Regions from separate parts of the Streptomyces sp. NPDC092952 genome, predicted to be linked through region 2. Evidence: riboswitches for the same ligand, from Rfam matches in the RefSeq annotation. Region 2 holds a riboswitch; each other region holds the start of a gene.
What was found. Region 2 has a riboswitch for cobalamin ahead of ACIQGQ_RS24835 (prenyltransferase/squalene oxidase repeat-containing protein). Riboswitches for the same ligand answer to the same signal wherever they lie in the genome.
Positions count from the first base shown of each region.

Region 1: it holds a riboswitch for cobalamin, as region 2 does, so the genes downstream of both, ACIQGQ_RS29620 (ribonucleoside-diphosphate reductase subunit alpha) here and ACIQGQ_RS24835 (prenyltransferase/squalene oxidase repeat-containing protein) in region 2, are expected to answer to the same signal.
Region 3: it holds a riboswitch for cobalamin, as region 2 does, so the genes downstream of both, ACIQGQ_RS16390 (cobalamin biosynthesis protein) here and ACIQGQ_RS24835 (prenyltransferase/squalene oxidase repeat-containing protein) in region 2, are expected to answer to the same signal.
Region 4: it holds a riboswitch for cobalamin, as region 2 does, so the genes downstream of both, ACIQGQ_RS27660 (FecCD family ABC transporter permease) here and ACIQGQ_RS24835 (prenyltransferase/squalene oxidase repeat-containing protein) in region 2, are expected to answer to the same signal.

Region 1 is NZ_JBIVPT010000016.1:155,879-158,721, reverse strand. Features, by position in the region: gene ACIQGQ_RS29620 (ribonucleoside-diphosphate reductase subunit alpha) at 1-1,694, opposite strand, end outside; cobalamin riboswitch at 1,836-1,980, opposite strand; gene mctP (monocarboxylate uptake permease MctP) at 2,144-2,843, opposite strand, start outside.
Region 2 is NZ_JBIVPT010000011.1:110,334-113,176, forward strand. Features, by position in the region: gene ACIQGQ_RS24835 (prenyltransferase/squalene oxidase repeat-containing protein) at 1-1,373, opposite strand, end outside; cobalamin riboswitch at 1,491-1,628, opposite strand; cobalamin riboswitch at 1,726-1,800, shown strand; gene ACIQGQ_RS24840 (hypothetical protein) at 1,922-2,843, shown strand, end outside.
Region 3 is NZ_JBIVPT010000005.1:528,805-531,647, reverse strand. Features, by position in the region: gene ACIQGQ_RS16400 (anion permease) at 1-923, shown strand, start outside; gene ACIQGQ_RS16395 (hypothetical protein) at 956-1,186, shown strand; cobalamin riboswitch at 1,335-1,466, shown strand; gene ACIQGQ_RS16390 (cobalamin biosynthesis protein) at 1,605-2,591, shown strand; gene ACIQGQ_RS16385 (cobyric acid synthase) at 2,588-2,843, shown strand, end outside.
Region 4 is NZ_JBIVPT010000014.1:77,728-80,570, reverse strand. Features, by position in the region: gene ACIQGQ_RS27670 (GntR family transcriptional regulator) at 4-648, shown strand; gene ACIQGQ_RS27665 (ankyrin repeat domain-containing protein) at 656-1,360, opposite strand; cobalamin riboswitch at 1,566-1,712, shown strand; gene ACIQGQ_RS27660 (FecCD family ABC transporter permease) at 1,812-2,843, shown strand, end outside.

The sequences.
Region 1 (2,843 bases), on a different contig from region 2:
CCCGAGCGCTCGGCGAGCTCGCAGGACGCCTCGTAGGCGGCGAGCATGATCCGCTCGGAGATCCGGGTGGAGAGCGCGCGGGCCTCCGGCGAGTCGAACGGCAGCCGCAGCTGGAAGAAGACGTCCTGGAGCCCCATGGCGCCCAGGCCCACCGGGCGCCACTGGGCGTTGGAGCGGCCCGCCTGCTCGGTCGGGTAGAAGTTGATGTCGACGACCCGGTCCAGGAAGGTCACCGCGGTGCGGACGGTGGCGTCCAGCCGCTCCCAGTCGATGGAGCCGCCGGTGACGAACGCGCCGAGGTTGACCGAGCCCAGGTTGCAGACGGCGGTCTCGCCGTCGTCGGTGACCTCCAGGATCTCGGTGCACAGGTTCGAGGAGTGGACGACGCTGCCCGGCTCGGCGGTCTGGTTCGCGGTCCGGTTGGAGGCGTCCTTGAAGGTCATCCAGCCCTGGCCGGTCTGGGCGAGGGTGCGCATCATCCGGCCGTACAGCTCGCGGGCCGGGAGCGTCCGGCGGGCCAGGCCCTTCGCCTCGGCGGCCCGGTACGCGGCGTCGAACGCGTCGCCCCACAGGTCGACCAGGTCGGGCACGTCGGCCGGGGAGAACAGCGACCACTCGCCGTCCGCCTCGACCCGGCGCATGAACTCGTCCGGCACCCAGTGCGCCAGGTTCAGGTTGTGCGTGCGCCGCTGGTCCTCGCCCGTGTTGTCGCGGAGCTCCAGGAACTCCTCGATGTCCGCGTGCCAGGTCTCCAGGTAGACGGCGGCGGCGCCCTTGCGGCGGCCCCCCTGGTTGACGGCGGCGACCGAGGCGTCCAGCGTCTTGAGGAACGGCACGATGCCGTTGGAGTGCCCGTTGGTGCCGCGGATCAGCGAACCGCGCGAGCGGATGCGGGAGTACGAGAGGCCGATGCCGCCCGCGTGCTTCGAGAGCCGGGCCACCTGGTGGTAGCGGTCGTAGATCGAGTCCAGCTCGTCCAGCGGCGAGTCCAGCAGATAGCAGGAGGACATCTGCGGGTGCCGGGTACCGGAGTTGAACAGGGTGGGGGAGGAGGGCAGGTAGTCGAGCCGGCTCATCAGCCCGTACAGCGCCGCCACCTCGTCCAGGGCGCGCTGCGACTCGTCCTCGGCGAGCCCGGACGCCACCCGGAGCATGAAGTGCTGCGGGGTCTCGACGACCTGGCGGGTGTGCGGGTGGCGCAGCAGGTAGCGGCTGTGCAGGGTACGCAGCCCGAAGTAGCCGAAGCGGTCGTCCGCGCCGTCGGCGAGCGACTGCCCCACCAGCGCGTCCAGCGCCTCCGCGTGCCGGGCGACGAAGGCGGCGGTGCGGTCCGCGATCAGGCCCTCGCGGTGCCCCACGGCGACCGAGGCGGAGAAGGAGACCGCGCCCTGGCCCGCCGCCTCGTCCGCGATGGCGAGGGTCAGCAGCCGGGCGGCCAGCCGGGAGTACGCGGGGTCCTCGGAGATCAGGCCCGCGGCCGCCTCGGTGGCCAGCGAACGCAGCTCCGCCTCGTCCGCCCGCGCGCTGCGGCCGCGCAGGGCGGCGGCGGCGACCCGGCCGGGGTCGGTGTCGGGCAGATCGGCGGTGAGGGCGGTCAGGGTCCGCAGCAGCGCCGCTCCGGGACCGTCCTGTGCGGCTGCCTCGGACTCGACGGACGCGGCGACTGAAGCCGGATCGGCTGGCGCGATGGTCACGTGTTGCTCTCCCACGCTCGGCTCGGGGCCGGCGGGGGCACGGGGGAAGCCCGCGAAGGACGCACCCGGGCCGGGGCAGCACTCCGCGCGGCGTCCACCGGCCCAACCGCGAGGCCCGGACGTCTGGGCATCCGGTTCGGTCGAGCCGGATGCGCTGTCGGCAGGTCGTCGGACTGGCTCGGAGTGCGCAAAAGCGCACCGGATACACCGTTGCGGGACAGTTCCGGATTCGCACCGGATTCCCCTGCGACGACAGCGAGGACGAGCATACATGTGGGGGCCGCCCGATGAGGCAGCCCCCACATGTTGTGTCGTACGACGCAGGATCGGATCGCTCCCGGAACGGCGGACGGCCCGCCCCCACCCCTCGGGAAGGGGCGGGAGCGGGCCGTGGAAGCCCGGGAACGGGCCCTGCCGGAGGTGTTCCCGGGGCGCCGGGAAGCGGCCCGTCAGTGGCCGCCCGGAGCCCCCGCGGTGGCCGGCGGGAGCTTCGCCCGCACGCCCGGGTCGCCCGCGTCGGCCGTGTAGTCGGCCGGCGAGGTCTCGTCCGTACCGGCGGGCGCCTTCATGGCGTTCAGGACGAAGGTCAGCACCACCGTCACGACCACGTTCAGCACGAACGCGGTGAGGCCGATGTAGCCGATCTCGCCGATGCCGGGGATCTCCGCCGACGAACCGCCGAAGTGCTTCTGGGTCGGCGAGGCGACCCCGTACGCGGCGACCGTCCCGTACACCATGCCGACCGCCCAGCCCGCGAGCAGCGCCCAGCGGTGGAACCAGCGGGTGAACAGCCCGCCGACCAGGGCCGGCATCGTCTGGAGGATCCAGATCCCGCCGAGCAGCTGGAAGTTGATCGCGACGGTCTTGTCCATGGTGAGGACGAAGGCCAGCGCGCCGACCTTGACCAGCAGCGACACCAGCTTGGAGACCTTGGTCTCCTGCTCCGGGGTGGCGTCGGGTTTCAGGAAGTCCTTGTAGATGTTGCGGGTGAAGAGGTTCGCCGCGGCGATCGACATGATCGCGGCGGGCACCAGCGCGCCGATGCCGATCGCGGCGAAGGCCACCCCCGCGAACCAGTCCGGGAACATGTTCTCGAACAGCTGCGGGATGGCCAGCTGCCCGTTGTCCACCTTGATCCCGGCGGCGATC
Region 2 (2,843 bases):
GCCCGGGAGGTCTCGCCGAACGCGCGCAGGGCCTGGGCGGCGTAGGCGGTGGCGATCACGTCGCCGGTAGTGGCTCCGGTGTAGCCGGGGAAGGAGCCGTCGTCGAGCTGTGTCTTCCTCAGGTAGTCGCGGGCCTTGGTGACGGCGGGCTCCTGGCCGCCCGCCCGGTGCAGGACGAGGGCGATCAGGCCGGTGGTCCCGGCGTCGCCCTCGCAGCGGCCGCCGGGCTGGATGAGGATGCTGGTGATGCCGCCGTCCTTGCACTGCACCTGGGTGAGCCGGGCGACGGAGGCGGTCTCGGGGGTGATGTCGGCGCGGAGCAGGGCCAGTACGGCGCGGGCCTGCTCGTCGGCGTAGGTGATGTGCCGGATGTCCCCCTCGGCGGTGCAGCCCTGGCCGGGGGCGGCGGCGGGGCAGACGTTGCCGGTGAGGTCGGCGATCAGGTCCCGGCCGCCGAAGTCCCGGGGGTCGCGTTCGGTCGACTCGGCGAGCAGGGCGAGCCGGGCCGCGGCGGCCGTGCTCGGGGCCTGGTCCCTGCCGCCGGGGAGGACGTAGTCGTCGACGTGGGCCGCGAGGAAGCCGACGACCTTGTCGAGGGCACCGCTCCTGCCGCGGGCGGCGGCCAGGGCGTACGCGGTCTCCGTGGTGAGCAGGTAGTTCGGGGTGCCGGTGCCCTCGTCGACGATGCGTTCGCCGTCGCTCAGCAGGTCCTGGAGCCAGGAAGCGGCGCCCGCCACGTCGACCCGGCCGGGGGCTCCGGTGGGTCCGCCGCCCGGGTTCGGGGAGGTGCCGCCCTGGGCGCGGACGTCGTCGGGGCTGAAGGTGGGCCGGCCAGTGGTGCCGCCGATGTCGGTGCCGCCGTACACCCAGGCGTCGACGTCACCGTCCTTGAGCTTGCGGTCCATCGCCCCGTACTGGCTGTAGGTCCAGTCGTCCTGGCCGGGCGAGGCGACCCAGTACGACCAGTAGGCGGTCGCCTGCGGGGTCAGGACGCAGTCCTCCTTGTCCGGGGTCGGGTACTGCGTACCGGTGCCGAGGCCGATACGGCAGATGAAGCCGGGGCCGTCGTGCTGGGTCCCGGTGGTGGTGAAGCCGGCGTCGCGGAAGAGCTCGTAGCCGGTGGTGGGGGTGGTGTCGCAGCCGCGCTCGACCTTGCCGCCGAAGGGCGTGAAGTCGACGGCGAGGACGGCCCCCCTGGTCGCGGTGCAGTCCCCGACCGGGGCCGCGGCGGCGGGCAGGCCGGTGAGGAGGTACGCGAGGCAGGACGCGACCAGGACGACCAGCGCGGACAGCACGGCGGCCGGGGCGCCCGGCCGTCTCCGCACGTGTCGTGCACGCCGTATGTGAGTGTCCTCGCACTCCACGGTTCCCATCACGGCCCCTTCGCTGTGTGGCCGAAGCGGGTGGCGGGGAACGTGGCAGCGGCCCCGTCCCGGCGGTGAGCCGCAGGGCGGAGCAGGTCGCACCACGCCGTAGTCCGCGACGGCGTCCGTTGCTGTGGAACACGCTCCAGGCACTCCGGCTCGCCCGACCGGGATCGGGCCTACGGTTGCGGGTCAGCGCCGGACTTCGACCGGCTTCCCCTGGAACAGCTTTGCGTATCAGCCGGATTGGAGCATGCGTTCGTGGGGACCGTCAAGACCGCTCCGTACGATGCGGGTTCACGCCGCTGCGCACAGTGGCCAAGCCGGTCGGACGTCCGGTACTGTCCGGCCCTGCCGAGTGGGGGAACCCGGTGCGACTCCGGGGCTGACGCGCAGCGGTGTGGGGCGGCGACTGCCTTCCCGAGCCCGAATGCCCATACGGCACTGGCTAGTTGGAAGTCGGTCCACGCGTTCCGGACGGCGGCCACGCCCCGTCGTACGCACCCCTCGCGGGGACCGGCGAGCGGGGCCGGCGTCCCTCACCTCTGGAGCACGCCATGCCCCGTACCAGTACCGTCCGCCGCGCCGCGTTCACCGCGGCGGCCGCCCTCGGCGCCTTCGCCCTGACCGCCCTGCCGGCGGCGGCGACCTCGACGCCGGCACAGATCGCCACCTCCACCGCCAACGGTGTCGGATACCTCAAGTCCCTCCAGGGGGCGGATGGTTCGTACGCCGGGTCGGGGCTCTCCAACGAGTGGGCGTTCAGCGCGTTCGCCGCCGCCGGTACGGCCGCGGTGGACGTCATCCCCGGCGGCGACGCGACGAAGAACGCGAGAACGGTCTACCGGAACCTGCTCTCCACCGGTTCCTGGCCCTCGGCCTCCCCGGTCGTCACCGACTACGAGCGCGCCGCGCTGAACGCGTACGCCGCGGGGATCGATCCCGCCCGGGTCTCCGCCTCCCGCAACCTCGTCGCCGACATCTACTCCTACTGGCAGACCGCCGAGCCCGGCTACTTCGGGCCGTCCGCCAACTTCAACGGCACCGTCTTCGCCGCCCTCGCCCTGAACGGCGCCCGGACCACCGCCGACCGGATACGCGTACCCCAGTCCCTGCGCGACGCGATGATCACCCGGATCCGCGCCAACCAGCACGACGACGGCGGCTGGAACTTCGGCAAGGCGGAGGGCGACCCCGCCCAGCTGGCCGCCGAGGGCGACGTCGACATGACCGGGGCGGCCATGGCGGCGCTGTGCGTCTCCGGCGCCCCCGCCACCGACCCCGACATCGTCGAGGCCAGGACGTTCCTGAAGAACAAGCTCGTCGTCAACACCGGCGCCTTCGACGCCATGTACGGGGTCAACACCGACTCCAACGGCTGGGCCGTCTCCGGCCTCAACGCCTGCGGCATCAACGCCCAGACCGGCGACTTCCTCACCTCCAAGGGCAGGACCCCGGTCGACTTCCTGATCGGCCAGC
Region 3 (2,843 bases), on a different contig from region 2:
CGTCGGTCAACGGCGGCACCGTCGTCACCAAGGTGCTGCTCCCCGCGGTCGCCGCCCCGATCGTCGCCGGTCTCGCCGCGCTGCTGGCCACCCGGCTGACGTACCGGATCGGCGGGAAGATCCGCGACGAGGCCCAGGAGAAGGCCACCGCCAAGGGCTACCGGGCCGGCCAGATCGCCTCGGCCGGGCTGGTCTCCCTCGCCCACGGCACCAACGACGCGCAGAAGACCATGGGCATCATCACGCTGGCCCTGGTCACCGGCGGGGTCCTGCACCCCGGGGCCAACCCGCCGGTCTGGGTGATCGTCTCCGCCGGTCTGGCCATCGCGCTCGGCACCTACCTGGGCGGCTGGCGCATCATCCGCACCATGGGCAGCGGCCTCACCGACCTCAAGCCGCCGCAGGGCTTCGCCGCCCAGACCAGCGCGGCCACGGTCATCCTGGCCTCCTCGCACCTCGGCTTCTCGCTCTCCACCACGCAGTCGTGCTCCGGCGCCGTGATGGGCGCGGGCCTCGGCCGCCAGGGCGGTGTGGTCCGCTGGTCCACCGCCACCCGGATGTTCGTCGCCTGGGGCCTGACCCTGCCGGCCGCCGGTCTGGTCGGCGCGGGCGCGGAGCTGCTCACCAAGCAGGGCACCTGGGGCGTCGTCGTCGTCGCGGCCCTGCTGATCCTGGGCTCCGGCTCGATCTGGCTGCTCTCCCGCCGCAAGCCGGTCGGCCACGACGACGTCGCCCCGGCGGGCGCCGAGGCCCCGGCCCCGGTCCCCGCCGAGCCCGCCGGTGTCGTCACCACGGCCATCGCCGCCGTCAGCCCGCCGCCCACCACCGCGGCCCAGGCCGCCGCCCCGGCCGCGGTCGTCGTGACCGCCGTCCCGGTCACGCCCAAGGCCCCTCAGGACCCGGCGCAGCCCGCCGCCGTCTGACCGGTCCCGCACCGACCGTCTAAGGAATCAGCATGAAAATCGACTGGGCAGCCCTCGGCTCCGTCTTCGGTGTCTCCCTCGTGGTCACCGTCGCGCTGGTGGGCCTCTTCACCCTGGGCATCGTCGGCCTCTCCAAGCAGGCCGAACCGGCGGCGCAGGGCGGCTCCGGCGGCTCGCCGCTGCTGGCCCGCGCCGGCGCGTACGCCTGCTTCGCGCTCTGCGCGGCGGCCGTCGGGTACGGCATCTTCCTGATCGTCGCCTGACCCGCCCCGCGCGCCCCGCATCGGGCCGGACACCCCCGGGTGTCCGGCCCGATGTGCGTCTCAGCACACTGCCCCGCCGCAGGTCAACGGCAGGTTGACGGGCCTTCGCGGGGCATGGTGGACTGCCGGAGCCAATTACGGCGACAGCAGAGGAAGCCGGTGCGAATCCGGCGCGGTCCCGCCACTGTCACCGGGGAGCGGTCCCCCACACCGGACGTCACGGCGCGCGCGAGCGGGCTGGAAGGCCGGGGGCCCCGCGGATCCGGGAGCCAGGAGACTCTCGTCGCCGGTCACGTCGAACCAGGGCGCGGACCCTGAGTGAGGACATATCGCCATGCCCGGCCGCCGTGCGCCCGCCGTCCCAGGCCCCGATGCCTTCCGTACGAGAGTCCGCCGCGGCGCGACGGCCGGCTGAGCCGTGCGAGCCGACCGCATCTTCGCGTACGGCGCCACCGCCGGTCTCCTCGGCGACCTGCTGCTCGGTGACCCCCGCAGGGGCCACCCGGTCGCCGCCTTCGGGCGGGCCGCGGCGGGCGTCGAGCGCCGCCTGTGGCACGACCACCGCGGCTGGGGCGCGCTGCACACCCTGATCTGCGCCGGAGCCGCCGTGGGCGGCGGTGCGCTGGCCGCCCGCGCGGTACGCCGCAGCCCCGCCGCCTCCGTGGCGCTGACCGCCGCCACCACCTGGTCCGTCGTCGGCGGCACCTCCCTGGGCCGGGAGGCGCGGGCCATCGGCGGCGCGCTGGAGGCCGGTGACATCGCCCTGGCCCGGGAGCGGCTGCCGCATCTGTGCGGGCGCGACCCGCAGTCCCTGGACGGGCCGCGGATCGCCCGCGCCGTGGTGGAGTCCGTGGCGGAGAACACCTCGGACGCCGTGGTCGGCGCCCTGGTGTGGGGAGCGGTGGGCGGGGTCCCCGGGCTGGCCGGGTTCCGGGCCGTCAACACCCTCGACGCCATGGTCGGCCACAGGTCGCCGCGGCTGCGCCGCTACGGCTGGGCCTCGGCCCGCCTCGACGACCTCGCGGGCTGGCCCGGCGCCCGGCTCACCGCCCTGCTCGCGGTGGCCGCCGGGGGACGCCCCCGGGACGCGCTGCACGCCTGGCGGGCCGACGCCGCCAAGCACCCCAGCCCGAACGCGGGCCCGGTGGAGGCCGCGTTCGCCGGGGCGCTCGGCGTACGGCTGGGCGGGACCCTCGCGTACGGCGGCCGGGTCGAGCACCGCCCGGTGCTCAACGGGGAGCGCGGCCGGGCCGTGGAGGGCGCGGACATCGAACGCGCGGTGCGGCTGTCGCGGCGGGTCGGCGCGCTGGCCCTCGGCGTGTGCGTGGCGGGGCGGCTCGGCGCCGGCCTCGCCGCACGACGGATCGCCGCTCGGCGGACCGGTACCGGACGGAGGAGCGCATGAGCGGCGGACTGCTGGTCGCCGGAACCACCTCGGACGCGGGCAAGAGCGTCGTCACCGCGGGCATCTGCCGCTGGCTGGTGCGCCGGGGCGTGAAGGTCGCGCCCTTCAAGGCGCAGAACATGTCGTTGAACTCGTTCGTCACCCGCGAGGGCGCCGAGATCGGGCGCGCCCAGGCCATGCAGGCCCAGGCCGCCCGCGTCGAGCCGACCGCGCTGATGAACCCGGTCCTGCTGAAGCCCGGCGGCGACCGCT
Region 4 (2,843 bases), on a different contig from region 2:
CACATGACAGGGTCTGGGGACTTCGAGCCCGAGTCGGAACGGGTCACGCGCCAGCTGCGTGACGAGATCATCGACGGTGTGCGCGAGCCGGGCAGCAAACTCGTCGAGCGCGAGCTCGCCGCGGAGCTCGGGGTGAGCAGACTGCCCGTCCGCGAGGCCCTGAAGGCGCTGGTCACCGAGGGCCTGGTCACCCCCAGGCCCCGGACCTGGGCCGTCGTACGGGAATTCACCCCGGCGGACGTGGACGACCTCGACGAGGTGCGCGCGGCGCTGGAGGCCCTGACCTTCCGGCTGGCCGCCCAGCGGCGTACCCGCGCGGGGCTCGAAAAGCTCCGCGCGGACCTGGACGCCGAGCTGGGCGCGGCGGCCAGGGGCGACGCCGTGGCGGCCCGCCGGGCCGCCGCCGACTTCCACGAGACGGTCACGGCCCTGGCCGACAACGAGCTGCTGAACGAGCTCCAGGCCACCCTGCGCAGCAGGATGCGCTGGCTGCTGGGGCAGCACGACGACCTGGAGGGCGTCGCGCGGGAGCACGAGGACCTCTACGCGGCGATCGCCGACCGGGACGCCGAGAGCGTGGTGGAGCTGGCCGGCCGGCACCTGATCTCGGGCCGCCGGGCGGCCGCCGCCCGCCGCGGCCGCTCCTGAGGTCCGGTCAGCCGCCCAGCAGCCGGGCGATCTCGTCGAACCCGCGCTGCCGGGCGTGCTGGAGCGCGGTGGTGCCGGACCTGTCGGCGATCCCCGGATCGGCGCCCCCGGCCAGCAGCAGCCGCACGGTCTCCTGATGGTCCCTGCCGCCGTCGCCGAGGAGGACGGCCTCCAGCAGGGCCGTCCAGCCGAGGTCGTTGACGTGGTCGATGTCGACGTCGATGTCCGGGTTGGTGGTGACCTCCCGTACGTAGTCGACATGGCCGTGCTCCCCCGCCGGGATCAGGGAGGTGCCCCCGTACCGGTTGACGACGGTGTAGTCGGGGTCGGCCGCCGCCAGGGTACGGGCCATCGCGGCGCTGCCCGTCACCCCCGTCACCAGCCACGGGGTGTCGTGCTGCTGGTCCAGGGCGTCCGGATCGGCACCGGCGCGGACCAGTACCTCGGCGGCCCGGACGTGGTCGTTGGTGGAGGCCAGCAGCAGCGGGGTGCGGCGCTCCCCGTCCCGGACCTCCAGCCGGGCACCCCGCCTGATCGCGTCGCGCACCGCGTCGGCGTCGCCGGAACGCGCCGCGTCGAGCAGGGCCCGGTCCGCGGCCCCGGGCGTCGGCCCGGTGCCGCCGTCCCCGGACGGCCCGGCGCAGGCCGTCACGAGCAGGGCCGGTCCGAGGAGCAGGGCGGTCAGGAGGGCGGTGCGTCGTGTCGAAGGCATGGTTCCTCGCAATCCGTGGACGGCGCCCGGACGGTACGGGCCCGCACCCCCATGCTCGGCGCGCCCTCGGCCCCGGCGGTAGCCGGACCGGTCGGTGATGCGCGGCCGTCGGGACGACCTCCGTGTCGGCCGTCCGGGGGATGCGCCCACGGCTCCGCCGGTCGAACCGGAGGAACAGGGGCGGCGCGGCCCGGACCCGGACGGGGTGGAAACACGCCAAACCGTTCGCGTTAAGCTGCATCTGCCCCACGGGGGAAGTCCGGTCGAAGTCCGGCGCTGACCCGCAACGGTAGACGGTGCCCGAAAGGGCCCCGTGAGCCCGATTACCCGTGGCGGTGAAGGCTCCTGTCAATTCGCCGTGGACTGCGATGGGTGCTGCATCGGGCGCGCGGCGTCCGGGCCGCTCCGTTGATGACGTAGATGCACGGCCCGAGGCGAAAGCGAACCGCCCGTGGCCATCCCCCTCGACCGTCGCCCCGCCGTGCCGTCCCGCGCGGCCCCTGCCGCCTCCGGCCCCGCCCCGCCACGCCGGATGTCACCCGCGCTCCTCGTTCCCGTTCTTGTCGTGGCGCTGCTGTTCTCGCTGGTCTGCGGGGCGGGCATCGGGGCGTCCGGGCTCTCCTGGGGCGAGGTGCTGAGCCATCTGTGGGCCGGGCTGACCGGCGGCCGAATATCGCCCGACGAGGTCGCGGCGTACACCATCGTCTGGGAGCTGCGCTTCCCGCGCGCCGTACTGGCCGCGGTCGTCGGCGCCGGGCTCTCCGCCATCGGCATCGCCGTGCAGGCCATGGTCCGCAACGCGCTCGCCGACCCGTTCGTCCTCGGCATCTCCTCGGGCGCGGCCGTCGGCGCCAACGCCGTACTCATCTTCGGTGCCTTCGGCGCCCTGGGCATCTGGGCGCTGTCCACCGCGTCGTTCCTTGCCGCGCTCCTCGCCATGATGCTGGTGTACGCCATCGCCCGCACCGCACGCGGCCTCACCCCGCTGCGGCTCGTCCTCACCGGGACCGCGATGTACTACGGCTTCTCCGCCGTCACCACCTTCATGGTCTTCGCGGCCGAACACGGCGAGGCCGCCCGCTCCGCGATGATGTGGATGCTCGGCAGCCTCGGCGGCGCCAACTGGGCCTCGGTGCCGATCGCCGCCGGAGCCGTGCTCTGCGGCATCGCCCACCTCGCCTGGTCCGCCCGCCGGCTGAACGCCCTCGCCATGGGCGACGAGACGGCGGCCGCCCTAGGCGTCGACGCCGGACGGCTGCGCAAGGAACTCTTCGTGGTCTGCGCGGCCGTCACCGGGGCGGTGGTCGCGGTGAGCGGCGCGATCGGCTTCGTCGGACTGATGGTGCCGCACGGCGTACGGATGCTCGTCGGCGCCGACCACCGGCGGCTGCTCGCCGTCGCCCCGCTGGTCGGCGCCGTCCTGATGATCTGGGTGGACATCCTCTCGCGGGTGGTCCTCGCCCCCGCCGAACTGCCGGTGGGC